Regions from separate parts of the Roseateles sp. GW821-FHT09B06 genome, predicted to be linked through region 1. Evidence: riboswitches for the same ligand, from Rfam matches in the RefSeq annotation. Region 1 holds a riboswitch; the other holds the start of a gene.

Region 1 (7,053 bases):
TGCAGCAGCCGCGCAGCTTCTTCCTGCCGCCGAGGACGGCCCCGGACGCGCCTAAGCCTTAGGGTCGCCATCCTGGCGGGCGTCCTCGGGGCGCTCGCCGCCCTTGCGGCCCGAGAACATGGTCCACCAGACGATGAACACCAGCAGGGCCAGCGCGCCCAAGGCCTCCAGCAACAGAACTCCCATGACTCAGCCTTCCTCGCGTAGCTTCCTGGCGGCGGCGATTCTAGGCCTGCTGGCCGCCTGCTCGACGACGCCGCTGCCGCCGCTCGATTCCCCGCCGCCGGCCGTCACGCCGTCCCGCCCCGCCGCCCTGCCCGGCGCCGAGACCTCCCGCGCCGTGCTGCAGCGCGAGCGCTCGCGCTGGGTGGCGGCGGACTGGAGCGAGCTGCCCGGCTGGGGCGAGGACCGCGCGGCCGAGCTGTGGCCGGCCCTGCTGCGCGGCTGCGCCCGTCCCGCGCCGGGCTGGGCCGAGCTGTGCGCGCGCGCCGCGCGGCAGGCGCCGGCCGACGATCTGGAGGCCCATCTGTGGCTGATCAAGCATCTGCAACCCTACCGGGTCGAGAGCCTGGAGGGCGAGGCTCAGGGCCTGCTGACCGGCTATTTCGAGCCCGAGCTGGAGGCACGCCGCCAGCCCGGCGGCGCCTTCCTGGTGCCGTTGCTGGCAGCGCCGCCGGATCTGCAGCAGCGCCGACCCTATTACACGCGCCAGCAGATCGACAGCGAGCCGCTGCGCGCCCGCATGCGCGCGCTGGTCTATATCGAGGACCCGATCGACCTGCAGATCCTGCAGCTGCAGGGCTCGGGCCGGGTGCGGCTGGCCGATGCGGGCGGCGAACCGCGCTGGCTGCGCATGGCCTTCGCCGGCCACAACGACCAGCCGCTGCAGCCGCTGGGCCGCGCGCTCGCCGCCTTGGGAGAATGGCGCGAGGGCCCGGCCGCGCCACGCGCGGCGGTGCGCGACTGGGCACGGCGCAACCCGCAGCGGCTCAACGAGCTGCTGTGGAGCAATCCGCGCTATGTGTTTTTCCGCGAGGAGCCGCTGCCCGACCCGAACCTGGGCCCGCGCGGCGCCCAGGGCGTGGCGCTGACGCCGAGCCGCTCGATCGCGGTGGACCGCGCCAGCATCCCCTACGGCACGCCGCTGTGGCTCGACGCCACCGAGCCGCTGAGCACGGTGCCGCTGCGCCGCCTGGTGATGGCGCAGGACACCGGCAGCGGCATCGTTGGCGCGGTGCGCGCCGACTATTTCTGGGGCTGGGGCGCCGAGGCCGAAACGCGCGCCTCGCGGACCAAGCAGGCCCTGCGCCTGTGGGCGCTGTGGCCCAGGGGCTGAGAGAATCCGCCACCCATGATGAAACGCTACCACTCCCACCTCGGCCGCGACATCTTCGTCACCGCCGGCAGCGCCCGCGAGCTGGCGCCCGGCAGCTTCGGCATCTGCGCGATCGGCGGCGGGGCCGAGGGCTGGGCGGTGGTGCATGTCGGGCCCGACGGCGATGCCGCCGATCTGGGCGGCGAGTACTACTTCGCCACGCCCGAGGAGGCGCTGGACTTCCTCAAGGAGCTGATCGCGCTGATGGCAGGCGCTCAAACTCCGCCAGCGGCAGAGGCCGGCTGAACAGAAAGCCCTGGTGGGCCGCGCAGCCCTGGTTCAGCAGGAAGGCGCGCTGCGCCTCGGTCTCCACGCCCTCGGCCAGCACCTCCAGCCCGAGGCTCTGGGCCAGCGCGACGATGGTGCGCACGATGGCCGCGTCGTGCTTCTCGGTCAGCACATTGCGCACGAAGCTCTGGTCGATCTTCAGCTGCTCCAGCGGCAGGCGGCGCAGGTAGTTCAGCGAGGAATAGCCGATGCCGAAATCGTCGAGCGCAAAGCCGACGCCGCAGGCCTGCAGCGCATTCATCTTGGCGATCACGCCCTCGACATCGTCCATCAGCAGGCTCTCCGTCAGCTCCAGCTTCAGGTGCTGCGAGGGAGCGCCGCTGCGCGCCAGCACGCCCTGCACGCGGGTGACGAAGTCGGGTTGCTGGAACTGCCGCGCCGAGACATTGATCGAGAGCGTGAGCCCGGCCAGCGCCGGCCGGTGCGCCCATTCGGCCAGTTGCCGGCAGGCCTCGTCCAGCACCCATTGGCCCAGCGGCAGGATCAGCCCGCTCTGCTCGGCCGCCGCAATGAACTCCAGCGGCGACACCAGGCCGCGCACCGGGTGCTGCCAGCGCAGCAGGGCCTCGGCGCCGGTCAGGGCGCCCCGGGCGTCGACCTGGGCCTGGTAGAACAGCCGGAACTCGCCACGCTGCAGACCGCGGCGCATCTCGGCATCGAGCGTGGCGCGTGCGCTGGCCGCGCTCTGCATGGCCGGATCGAAGAAGCGGATCGCGTTGCGACCGGCGGCCTTGCTCTGGTACATCGCCAGGTCGGCCTGCTTCATCGCGTCGTCGGGCCCCGACGTGGCGGGGCCGAACAGCGCGATGCCGATGCTGGCGGTGCTGTGGTGCTCGACGCCCGGCAGCTCGTAGGGCTCGGTCAGCAGCTTCAGCAGCTTGGCGCCCACCGCCTGGGCCTCGACGGCGGCGCTATGGCCGTCCTCGCTGAGTTCGTCGAGCACGACGACGAACTCGTCGCCGCCCAGGCGCGCCACCGTGTCGCTCTTGCGCACGCAGGGCGAGAGCCGCTCGGCCACCCGCTTCAGCAGCAGGTCGCCGAGGTCGTGGCCCTGGGTGTCGTTCAGGGTCTTGAAATTGTCCAGATCGATCAGCAGCAGCGCGCCATGGCGGCCGCCGCGCTGCGCGGCGGCCAGCGCGCGCTGCAGCCGGTCCAGCAGCAGGCGCCGGTTCGGCAGGCCGGTCAGCGGATCGTAGAAGGCCAGGCGCTCGATCTCGGCCTCGGCGGCCTTGCGCGCGGTGATGTCGCTGAACAGGCCGACGCAATGGCTGATCGCGCCCTCGGCATCGTGTACCGCCGACAGGGTCAGCCATTGCGGATAGACCTCGCCGTTCTTGCGCCGGCTCATGATCTCGCCCTGCCAGTGCCCCTGGCGCGCCACCAGGGCGGCGACCTCGTCGATGTAGTCCGGCCCATGGTGGCCCGAACTCAGCAGGGCCGGCGTGTGACCGACGGCCTCCGCGGCGCTGTAGCCGGTGATCGCGCTGAAGGCCTTGTTGACGCGCAGGATGCGGCGCCCGGCGTCGGTGATGAACATGCCTTCCTGGGCCTCGAAGGCGGTGGCCGCCAGGCGCAGCTCCAGCTCGGACTGCTTGCGCGCCGTGACGTTGTTGCCGGTGCCGCGGTAGCCCAGGAAGCCGCCGTCCTCGCCGAACACCGGCAGGCCGGAGATCTTGATCCAGCGCCAGCTGCCGTCCGGCTCGGGCAGGCGGAACTCGAACTGCTCGACCGCCCGGCGCTGCTCCAGCGCCTGCAGATAGGGCACCCAGGCGCGGTCCTCGCCCTCGGGCAGGCCCGCCATCAGCTCGCGCGCGCCGCGCCCCAGCAGGGCGTCCACCGCTCGGCCGGTGGCGTGCACGCTGTTGGGCGAGACATAGCTGAAGCGCAGCTGTTCATCCAGCTCCCAGAACCACCAGTCGCCCGCCGCGGTGGCGAAGTCGTGAAAGCGCTGCTCGTTGGCGCGCAGCGCCCGGTCGGCGCGCGACAGGACGCGCGCGACCCGGCGCACGCGCCAGTACAGCCCGACCAGCAGGGCCGCCACCAGCGTGCCGCACAGCCCGCCCATCCAGGCCCAGCGGCGCTCGGCCGCCGCGCGCTCGGCGCTGACATCTTTCAGCAGGGCCAGCGAGGCGAGCGGGCGGCCCTGGCGGTCGTGCACGCCCAGCAGGCTGGCCAACCAGATGCGCCGGCCGTCGTGCAGTTCGAGCACGCCGGGGTCCTCGCCGCCGCCCGCCAGTTGCTCCCAGGGCTCCAGCAGCGCCATCGGCAGGGCCGGCAGGCTGTTGTGCACCAGGGCCAGCTCGGCATGGTCGTCCCAGTTGCCGGCCAGGCCCAGCAGGGCCTTGCCATAGGCGAAGGCCTCGGCCCGGCCATGGCGCTTGTGCACCGCGGCGATCACCTCCTGCGACAGCAGATCCCCCAGGCGGCGCGCGAACCAGCCCAGCTCGGTGCCCAGCTCCAGATAGCCCAGCAGCTGGCCGTCGACCCACCAGGGCCGCACATGGCGCAGCACCGGCACGCCGGTCTTGGCCTGCTCCCAGCCCTCGGCCGGCGCGTTCAGGCGCATCGCCTCGGCCAGCACCGGGCGCTGCACGCGGTCGCCGCTCAGCGCCGGATCGTGCAGGCGCAGCACCACGCTCTGCTGCGCATCGATGAAGGCGAAATGGCTGAGGCCGGACTCGCGCCGCATCAGGCCGTATTCGCTGCGCGCCGCCGCCAGCAGGGCCACGCCGTCGCCGCTGCGCATGGCGCGCTGCAGCGCCGGGTTGGCCTCGGCCTGCTGGGCCAGCCAGCGCAGGCGCCTGGCCTCGTCCTCCGCCAGGCGCAGCCACAAGCCCTGGGCCTGGCGCTTGAGCTCGCCCCCCTGGAGCAGCTCGCTGCGGCTGAGCTGCTGACGGGCGGAGAAGCCCAGCAGCAGCGCGATGGCCAGCATCACCACCAGCACGGGAGCGAGGATCTGACGCATCAGATGACGGCCGCTGAAACGCCGCGGCCGGGCCGGCGCGGGGGGCGCAAGAAGCGAGTGCAGGGAGGCGCTCATGAGCTGCGGGCGGGCCCGAGCGGGCGCAAAGCGCGGACGGCGCGCACGCGCCGACACCGGCAACCCCGCTGTCATGGCCCCTGGCGCATGCCGGGGGCGTTAGACCGGAGGCTTTGCGACCCCGCTTTTCAGACCGGGTGTGCCTTGAATCTGTGTAGGGCGTCGATACTAACCGTTACAAGCGACGCCGGGCGGCCGGGCGGCGCGCGCTTACAAGCCTGGCGCCGGCCACGCGAAGAATTCACGCTCGGCGCGCCATGGAGCGCGCCTTCCGGCCCTGCCGGAGCGCTCAGAGCAGCGCGAAGGCGAATCCGAGCAGGGCGATGCACAGCGGCAGCAGGCCCAGCAGCGCCTCGATGCGCGCGGAACCGGTCCAGACGGGCAGGCCATGGTCCGCCTCCGGCAGGTCTTCGACAAAGGCTTCGCTGCGCGGCATCGGCCGAGGCAATGTGGGCATGGCGGGCTCCTCGACGGGAAGCGGGTATGGACCTACTGTCGCCGCGCGGTGTCGCAGCCCGATTTCCGCCAGGTCAGGCGCGTGTTTCGTTTGTATTAAGACGGCCGGGGCTATGCCGGCGCCGCTGGGCCTCGGCGAACTGGACTGGGAGGACCTCGCCGACGGCGCGGCGAATACCAGGGCGCGGCCGCATCCCCAAGTTGAGGGAGCGGCCGACCTTGCATTCGCGCCAGAATCCGCCGTCCACCCCATCCCCAGGAACCACCATGCCCCGCAGCCTTCTCGTCCTGCCACTCCTTTGCCTGCTGGCCGCCGCCCCGGCGCTCGCCGCCGAACGCAGCGTGCCGCTGAAGATGGCCGGCCCCGACGGCGAAGGTGCCGGCGTCGGCAGCGTGCGCATCGTCGAGACGCCCCATGGCCTGGCCTTCTATCCGGCCCTGAGCGGCCTGGTGCCCGGGCTGCATGGCTTCCATGTCCACGAGAAGCCGTCCTGCGCCCCCGGCGAGCAGAACGGCGCCAAGGTGCCGGCGCTGGCGGCCGGCGGCCATCTAGACCCCGCCGGCAGCAAGAAGCATGGCGAGCCCTGGGGCGACGGCCATCTGGGCGATCTGCCGCCGCTGTACGTGGCGGCCGACGGTTCGGCGCAGCAGCCGGTGCTGGGCCCGCGGCTGAAGCTGGCCGATGTGCTGAACCGCGCGCTGATGCTGCATGCCGGCGGCGACAACCATGCCGATCACCCGGCCCCGCTGGGCGGCGGCGGCGCGCGCGTGGCCTGCGGCGTGATCGGCGGCTGAGTGCCGCCGCGCCGGTCCTAGCCCGCGGCGCAGCCCGGGTGCGGCTTCAGCACCCGCTCGGTGGAGGCCGGGAACCTGGCCAGCTTGGCGGCCGGCCGGCGCGGGCGCGGCAGCAACTCGCCGCCGCAGTTGGGGCAGGTGCCGGCCAGGCGCTGCTCGGCACAGGTGGCGCAGAAGGTGCATTCAAAGCTGCAGATGCGCGCCGCGCCGGACTCGGGCGGCAGGTCCACATCGCAGCATTCGCAGTTGGGGCGCAGTTGCAGCATCGCTCGGTCTCTCAAGACGGATCAGGGATCAGGGCCGCCATGATGGCGCGGAATCGACCCGCAAGGCGCGAATAGCGTCCAATACAGCCATGGATACCGCACAAGCCCTGGAGCAACGCATCACCGAGCTGGAGATCAAGGCCAGCTTCACCGAGGACCTGGTCGACACGCTCAACGAGATCGTGGCGCGTCAGCAGCAGCAGATCGAGCTGCTGGCGCGGCAACTGACGGAGCTCAAGCAGCAGGGCCCGGGCGAGGGCGGCCCGACCATGCGCAGCCTGCGCGAGGAATTGCCGCCGCATTACTAGCCGGAGGATCCGCGGGCGTTGCCGGCTCACTCGCTCAAGCGCGTCGCTTTTCGATCGGATAGGCCGGATCCAGATAGCCCGGCGTCGACGGATGGCCGGGCGGCACCAGGCGGTCGACCAGGGCCTCGTCGGCATCGTCGATCCGGCAGTCGAGCGCGGCGAAATAGTCCTGCCACTGCGCCAGGGTGCGCGGACCGGCGATCACGGCGCTGACCGCGCGGTGCGCCAGCACCCAGGCGGTGGCGAAATGCGCCAGGCCCAGGCCCCTGGTCTCGCAATGCGCCTTCAGGGTCTGCGCGATCACCAGCGACTCCTCGCGGAATTCGGTTTCGAGCATGCGCCTGTCACCGCGGCCGGCGCGCGAGCCCTCGGCCGGCTGCGCGCCCGGCGCGTACTTGCCCGAGAGCACGCCGCGCGCGATCGGGCTGTAGGGCACGACGCCCAGACCGAAATGCGCGCAGGCGGCCAGGATCTCGACCTCGGGCTGGCGGTTCAGGAGGTTGTAGTAGGGCTGGCAGGCCACCG
Region 2 (7,053 bases), on a different contig from region 1:
TGACGCGGCATCTGGAGGCGGCGCGGAGTTTCGAGGTGACGTTCTGGCGCAGCGCCTTCAATGCGCTGGCGCTGGCGGTGGCGCTGGTCTGGATGCGCGGACCGGCGCTGGCAGGCCAGATCGGACGGGCTTCGGCCAGCGTCTGGATCTCGGGCCTGTGCTGGGCCACGATGTTCACCGCCTTCATGGTGGGCATCACGCTGACCTCGGTGGCCAATGTGCTGGTGACCATGTCGCTGGGACCGCTGCTGACCGCGCTGTTCTCCCGCGTCTTCCTGCACCACCGGCTGCCGGCGCGCACCTGGGGCGCGATCCTGCTGGGCAGTGCCGGCATCGCCTGGATGTTCGGCCACGAGATGCGGGGCGGGGCCGGTTCGCTGCTCGGCATGGGTGTGGCCTTCGCGGTGCCGCTGGCCGCGGCCACCAACTGGACCCTGCTGCAGCATGCGCACCGCAAGGCCGCGGATGCGCAGGACGGGGGCGACATGCTGGTCGCGGTGCTGCTGGGCGCGCTGATCTCGGCCGCCGCGACGCTGCCGCTGGCCTGGCCACTGCGGGCCGGTGCGCATGACCTGAGCCTGCTGGCCGGGCTGGGCCTGTTCCAGCTGGCCTTGCCCTGCCTGCTGGTGGTGCGGCTGACCCGCGTGCTGGCGGCGCCCGAGATCGCGCTGCTGGGCCTGCTGGAGGTGGTGTTCGGCGTGCTGTGGGCCTGGCTGGGTGCCGGGGAAGCCCCGTCTTCCGCCACCCTGACCGGGGGTGTTATGGTGCTGGCCGCCCTGGTGGGCAACGAGGTGCTGGGTCTGCACGCCCGCACCCGCACCGCATCACGAACCGATAGGTAAACAAGAAAGCATGACTTCTGGAGTTGGCATGTCGTCCGCCGCATCGATCCCCCCGCTGCAATCCGAAGGCCAGATTCTGGCCGAGGTCAATGGCTGCCTGGCCCTCATCACGCTGAACCGCCCCGGCGCGCTGAATGCGCTGTCGCTGGCCATGATCCGCGACATCACGACGCTGCTGCGGCACTGGGCCGGCACGCCGGCCGTGCAGGCCGTGGTGGTGCTGGGTGCGGGACGCGAGGGCAAGCCGGCGGCCTTCTGCGCCGGCGGCGACATCCGCTTTTTCCACCAGGCCGCGATGGCCGGCACGCCCGAGTCGCTGGCGGAGCTGGGCGCATTCTTTGCCGAGGAATACGCGCTCAACCACCTGATCCACAACTACCCCAAGCCCTATATCGCCCTGATGGACGGCGTGGTGATGGGCGGTGGCATGGGCATCAGCCAGGGCGCCCGCCTGCGCGTGCTGACCGAGCACAGCAAGCTCGCGATGCCCGAGACCCATATCGGCCTGTTCCCCGATGTGGGCGGCGGCTGGTTTCTGGCGCAATGTCCGGGCCGCATCGGCGAATGGCTGGCCCTGACCGGCCAGGTGATCGGCGCCGGCGACGCGATCGAGCTGGGCCTGGGCGATGTGTTCGTCAAGAGCAGCGAGCTGCCGGCCATCGTCGAGGCCTTCCGTCGCTGCACCCAGGCCAGCGCCGAGCATGTGGTGGCCGAGGTGATGGAACGCGCCGACCTGGCGCCCGCCCCCGATCATCTGGAGCTGCGCGAGCGCATCGACGCGCATTTTTCCAAGCCCACGGTGGCCGGCATCATGGCCTCGCTGGCCGCGGCCGACGACGACTGGGCGCGCCATACGCTGGCGGCCCTGCGCAAGCGCTCGCCGCTGATGCTGGCCGTCACCCTGGAGCAGTTGCGCCGCGCCCGCGCCATGAGCCTGGCCGAAGATCTGCGCATGGAGCTGGACCTGGTGCATCACTGCTTCCATCTGCGTCCCGGCGCGGCCTCGGAGACGGTGGAGGGCATCCGCGCGCTCGCGGTCGACAAGGACCATGCGCCGCGCTGGAACCCTGCCCGCATCGAGGACGTGACGCCGGCCCTGGTCGAAGCCTTCTTCGCCAGCCCCTGGACGCCCGCGAACCACCCGCTGCGCGAGCTGGCCTGACCCATATTCCCGCTGCGCAAGCTCCGCCGACAGGTGGAGCGCGAAGGGGGAGGCGTCCCTGATTGCCGATCTGCGCGGCCGCATCCGCGGCCCGGGGTCCGGCCATGTGGCATCCGGAGCTGTTTGCCGCCCGGTCCCGAGCGCATGTGGGGCAGCGTTCGGTCCTCCGCGAGAGGGTCGGTGCCGGTGTGGATGCCGGTTTGGATACGCCCCCTGGTGCTTAATACATTCTGTTAACCGATGCGCCGCGCCCGATACACCTGAGGCGCCCGAGGATTTGTAACATCGCCTTGCAGTCACCGATTTTCTCCGGCTGATTGCGCGATAGCCGCCGTCACGATCTGTCAATCTGACGGCGCTTTCGATTTTTGAACCACGATCTCTTCCCGACAAAGGCAAAGCCCGAGCAATTGGGCGGCGCAAAGCCACGGGTCCAGCCAAGGCTGGATAGCCGGGTTACCGAAGGAAGACCACAGCGCAACCCCGGTGCTGAAGGGCGGAGGTCTGGACCTGAACAGGACCCCAGATGTACCCCTGCGCCACTCACATTCCCACGCCCACCTCGAATCGATCGCTGCTGCGCAGCTGCTTGACCGCCCTCGTGCTCGGCCTCGCTGCGCTGGGGAGTCAGGCTGCGGGTCAAACGCCCGCAAGCCGCGCCACCGCTGCGGTCGAGGGAACGCTCGAAATCCAGGTTGAAGACCATCCCGGCGGCGGGCATGTCCGGCATTACCTGAAGACCGCCGACGCTCGCCTGGAACTGCGGGCCCAGGGCAAGGCGCTGGCCAAGCTGCGCAGCGGCACGCGGCTGCGGGTGCGCGGCCAGCTGAGCGGCAATGTGCTGGCGCTGAGCAGCACCGACAGCGGCGCGGTCACGGTCACCGCAAGTGCACCGCTCTCGAACACCTTGGGCGAGCAGAAGGTTGCGGTCCTCTTGGTCAACTTTGCCGACGACACCCGGCAGCCCTATACGCTGGCCCAGGCGCAGGACGTGGTTTTCAACCAGGTGAACGGCTTCATGCGCGAGAACTCGTTCCAGAAGACCTGGCTGTCGGGCAACGCCCATGGCTGGCTCACGCTGCCTATCGCCAAGACCTGCCTGACCACCGACATCGCCGACGCGGCCAAGCTCGCCGCGGCCAATGCCGGTATTGCGCTCGCCGGCTACAGCCGCGTGGTCTATGTCTTCCCGCGCAACGACAGCTGCGTGTGGTCGGGGGTCGGCACGGTGGGCGGCCTGCCCTCGAGCGCCTGGATCAACGGCCGGATGGACATCAAGGTCGTGTCCCATGAGCTGGGCCACAACCTCGGCCTGCAGCACTCGCATGCATCGGATTGCGACGCCACGCCCTTCGGCCCCAACTGCGTCGTGCAGGACTACGGCGATGTGGCCGACGTGATGGGCAACACGACGGCCTCGCACTTCAACACCTTCCAGAAGGAGTGGCTGGGCTGGCTGAACGGCAGCGCGCAGCCGACCATCACCACGGTGACGACGAGCGGCTCCTACACCATCGGTGCCTACGAGAGTACCACCGTCGAGCCCAAGGCTCTGAAGATCCTGAAATCCGTCGACCCGGTGAGCGGTGCCAGGTCCTGGTACTACGTCGAGTACCGGCGCCCGATCGGCTATGACAGCGCGCTGAGCACGGTCTATGCCTCCAACCTTGCCAATGGGCTGCTGGTGCGCACCGGCACGGACGGCGACGTGAACAGCAGCTTCCTGCTGGACATGACGCCCGGCACCGTGCCGACCTTCGACATGGGCGATGCCGCCCTGGTCTACGGGCAGGCCTTCAGCGACCCGCAGAGCGGCGTCATGGTGACGCTGGACGCCGCCGCCGAAACGAGCGCGCGCATCAGCGTGACGACAAGTGCGGCCGCCGCCTGCGTGCGGGCGGCGCCGGCCGTGAGCCTGAGCGGTGGCGGCACCGCGGTGAGCGCGGGCGCGTCGGTGGTCTACACCCTGTCGGTCGTCAACAAGGACAGCAGCACCTGCGCGTCGACCGGCATCACGCTGCAGTCGACCAAGCCCGCGGGCTGGAGCGGCACGTTCGCGAACCCCAGCCTGACGCTCGCGCCCGGTGCCACGGCCACGACCACCCTGACGGTCACCTCGCCGGCCACGGCGGTCGCCGGCAGCTATGCGATCACGGCCGGCGCGACCAATGCCGCGAGCACCAGCCTGGTCGGCACCGCGGGCGCCAGCTACACGATCGGCGCGAGCGCGATCAGCGCTGCGGCCGCGACGAACAAGAGCGTCTACGCGCGCAACGACACGGTGCGCATGACGGCGAACGTGAGTTCCGCCGGTCTGCCGCTGGCCAATGCGGCCGTGAGCTTCACCCTCGTCAAGGCCGATGGCACGCAGGTCACGCAGAATGCATCGACCGATGCCAGCGGCGTTGCCAGCTCGTCCTACCGCCTGAGCCGCAAGGACAGCGCCGGGGCCTGGCAGCTGCGCATCAATGCGAGCCGCGGCGGGGCGAGTGCCAGCGCGAGCAGCGGCTTCTCGGTCCAGTGAGCGAGCGCAAATAAAAAGGGCGGGGAGTGATCCCCGCCCTTGGCTTGATGCAGCAAACCGGCGTGCTTAACGCTTCCTGATCAGGCTGCTGCTGGTGGCGCCGGTCGAGGCCGGGCAAACGCCACCCGGGCAGGCGTCAGGCGAGCAGGTCGGGCAGAGCGTGCATTCGGCGGTGGCCGTGTCGGGCTGGACGACGAAGCCCAGCGGGGCCGTGCCGGTCGCGGTGACCGTGTCGCTGAAGCGCGCCAGACCCGGCACCAGCGTGCTCGTTCCCGGTTGCAGGCGGTTCTCCGCCGTCGACGGGAAGTACGAGGTGCTGAAGCTCTTGCATGCGCCCGCGGATCCCGGCAGCGTCAGCGTCTGTGGCGAGCCAAGCAGATTGCCCGCCACGTCGGTGTCGGTGACCGACACGTTCGACAGCACGGTGTCGCCGATGTTGCACACCGAGCCCTCCACCAGCACCTTGACGACCAAGTAAGGCGCGGCCTGGAACAGGGTCGTCGAGCAACTCTTGGTGACATCGAGCGCCGGCGAGAGCTGCAGGTTCGGGCAGTCGGCCCCGGCCTGGGCGGTGACGCTAGCACTGCCGGCGTTGGCCGTGGCGGTGATGGTGTCGTTCTCACCGTTCACCGGCGTCGTGAAGCTGGACTGGTAGCACACCGAAGTCAGCGGGTTCAGCGATCCGCCGAAGGAGATCGGGTTGCCCGTCGGCAGGCCACCGGCGTCGCAGTTGAAGTAAGACACCGGGCCGAGTGGTCGCGGCGCGTCGCTGAGCTGCAGATTGGTCACCGTGCCGAAGCCGGTGTTCTGCACCTGTCCGCGCACCGTGTAGCCGATGGTCGTGCTGGAGGCCAGGATCGGGTTGACGCATTGCTTGGTCACGGCGATGCCGCAGACCGGGAAGCTATGCAGCACGAAGTCCTTCAAGGTGGCGCTCACCGACGATGCGGCGCGCGTCTCGGCCATGAAGGTCGAGAAGCAGGGCGTGCTGCCCGCCCCCGCGGCCGCGAACACGTCGGTGATGTTGATGCCGATCTCGAAGAAGGTCGCGGCCGGGAAGGACGACGAACCGCCCTTGGACAGATAGGTCCAGGGCGGCGTTTCGCCGGCTGTGGTGTTGGTGATGCCGCAGAACAGGTCGTTGGTCAGGCCGCCCGCGCAGGTGGCCGACGTGCCGCCGGCGATGCCGGCGATGCGCTGCAGCGTGCCGTTGACATTGCCGCCGCTGCCGACCCACTTCAGCACCTCAATGTTGACGGTGGTGCCGCCGCCGGTGAAGTTGGCCAGCACCAGCACGTCGCCGACCGCATGCTGGCCGGTGAACGGGCCGGAGTTGCCGGAAACCGGGCCCAGGCCGACCTGGTTCTGGAAGAACCAGAAGCCCATGAACGCGTCGCCGCTGTTGTCGAAACGGTCGGCGCCCGCGTAGATCACCAGCTTGCCATTGACGTTGTAGGCCACGGCATAGGCGTTGGTGATGTCGTCCTTGTCCGGCACGGAGCCGTCCTTGTACTTCCATCCGCCGGCGCCGGACAGCGGGCCGTTGAGGTCCAGATCGTCCTTGGAGCCACCGCCGGTGAAGATGCTTTGAGGCGCCGGATCCGCGGCGACGCCGGTGCGCGCGAGGATGTTCGAGGACCCGCCGGTGGGATTGACGACCGTGGCCCAGTCGTCGCCGCCGCCCGCGGCATCGGCGACATTGCCGTCGAGTTCAAAGGTCAAGATGTCGTGAACGGACCAAGCGATTGGGATCACGAGCACGAAGCCGGCGAGCGCAAGGGCGCATGCGGTCGCCAAGCCGGTGATTGGCTTGCGCAACATAGGACCTCCTCATGGCTGAGGGAATTTTCGAACACAAGTGATCACATCGAGTCAAGCGGTTAAACCCGAATAAATATGAGCACGCGTTCAAAAGATACGACGCGCCCAATCGTTTACAAGCTGATACGCCCCCTACGGTAGGGGGTGGGGCGCGCCGGCGGCTAGGCCCGATCGAAGCGGCAGCGGCTGATGCGGATATCGCCGTTGTGCGAGCGCTGGTAGGTCACTTCGATCAGCCCCGACGAGCCATCGCTGCGCTCGCCGGAATTCAGCACCAGGGTCTCGACGGTCTTGCTGTCCGCACTGCGGCGGCTCAGCTCCAGCCCGACATGCCCCAGTTCCACATCGGCGATCTGCACGCCGTGCACGGCCCGCTCCGGCGTCTTGGCGCCCGCATCGTCGGATTCGACGCTGATTGCATCGCGCGTGCGTCCGAACCTGAACTGGCCTTGCGTGGCCGCGATGCGCAGCGAGCAGGTCTCGGCGCCCATGCCCATCCCGACATACTGTCCGGCCAGGCAATCGATGAGGCTCGGCGAGCGGTTCTCGCCCGTCTTCAGCACCCTGGAGACGCGCTGCATGCAGGAATGCGCCGGCTGGGCGACGGCAACGGCGTTAACGGCATTGGCGACGGTGGCGGCAGCGTTGACGGCGTTGACGGCTTTGGCGGCGTCGGCAGCCTTGGTAGCGGCGGTGGCAGCGGG

What was found. Region 1 has a riboswitch for cyclic di-GMP ahead of AC07OQ_RS07285 (bifunctional diguanylate cyclase/phosphodiesterase). Riboswitches for the same ligand answer to the same signal wherever they lie in the genome.
Region 2: linked by a shared signal. The riboswitch ahead of AC07OQ_RS12870 (NEW3 domain-containing protein) and the one ahead of AC07OQ_RS07285 (bifunctional diguanylate cyclase/phosphodiesterase) in region 1 are both predicted to bind cyclic di-GMP.

What each region holds. Positions count from the first base shown of each region.
Region 1 is NZ_JBWKPM010000006.1:40,188-47,240, forward strand. Features, by position in the region: gene tlpB (transporter-like protein TlpB) at 1-62, shown strand, start outside; gene AC07OQ_RS07270 (hypothetical protein) at 52-186, opposite strand; gene mltA (murein transglycosylase A) at 185-1,336, shown strand; gene AC07OQ_RS07280 (hypothetical protein) at 1,352-1,621, shown strand; gene AC07OQ_RS07285 (bifunctional diguanylate cyclase/phosphodiesterase) at 1,560-4,628, opposite strand; cyclic di-GMP riboswitch class I at 4,759-4,857, opposite strand; gene AC07OQ_RS07290 (hypothetical protein) at 4,993-5,160, opposite strand; gene sodC (superoxide dismutase [Cu-Zn] SodC) at 5,427-5,954, shown strand; gene AC07OQ_RS07300 (DUF1272 domain-containing protein) at 5,972-6,220, opposite strand; gene AC07OQ_RS07305 (SlyX family protein) at 6,310-6,528, shown strand; gene AC07OQ_RS07310 (aldo/keto reductase) at 6,563-7,053, opposite strand, start outside.
Region 2 is NZ_JBWKPM010000012.1:102,921-109,973, reverse strand. Features, by position in the region: gene AC07OQ_RS12880 (DMT family transporter) at 1-842, shown strand, start outside; gene AC07OQ_RS12875 (enoyl-CoA hydratase/isomerase family protein) at 871-2,004, shown strand; cyclic di-GMP riboswitch class I at 2,389-2,468, shown strand; gene AC07OQ_RS12870 (NEW3 domain-containing protein) at 2,606-4,528, shown strand; gene AC07OQ_RS12865 (hypothetical protein) at 4,595-6,250, opposite strand; gene AC07OQ_RS12860 (hypothetical protein) at 6,511-7,053, opposite strand, start outside.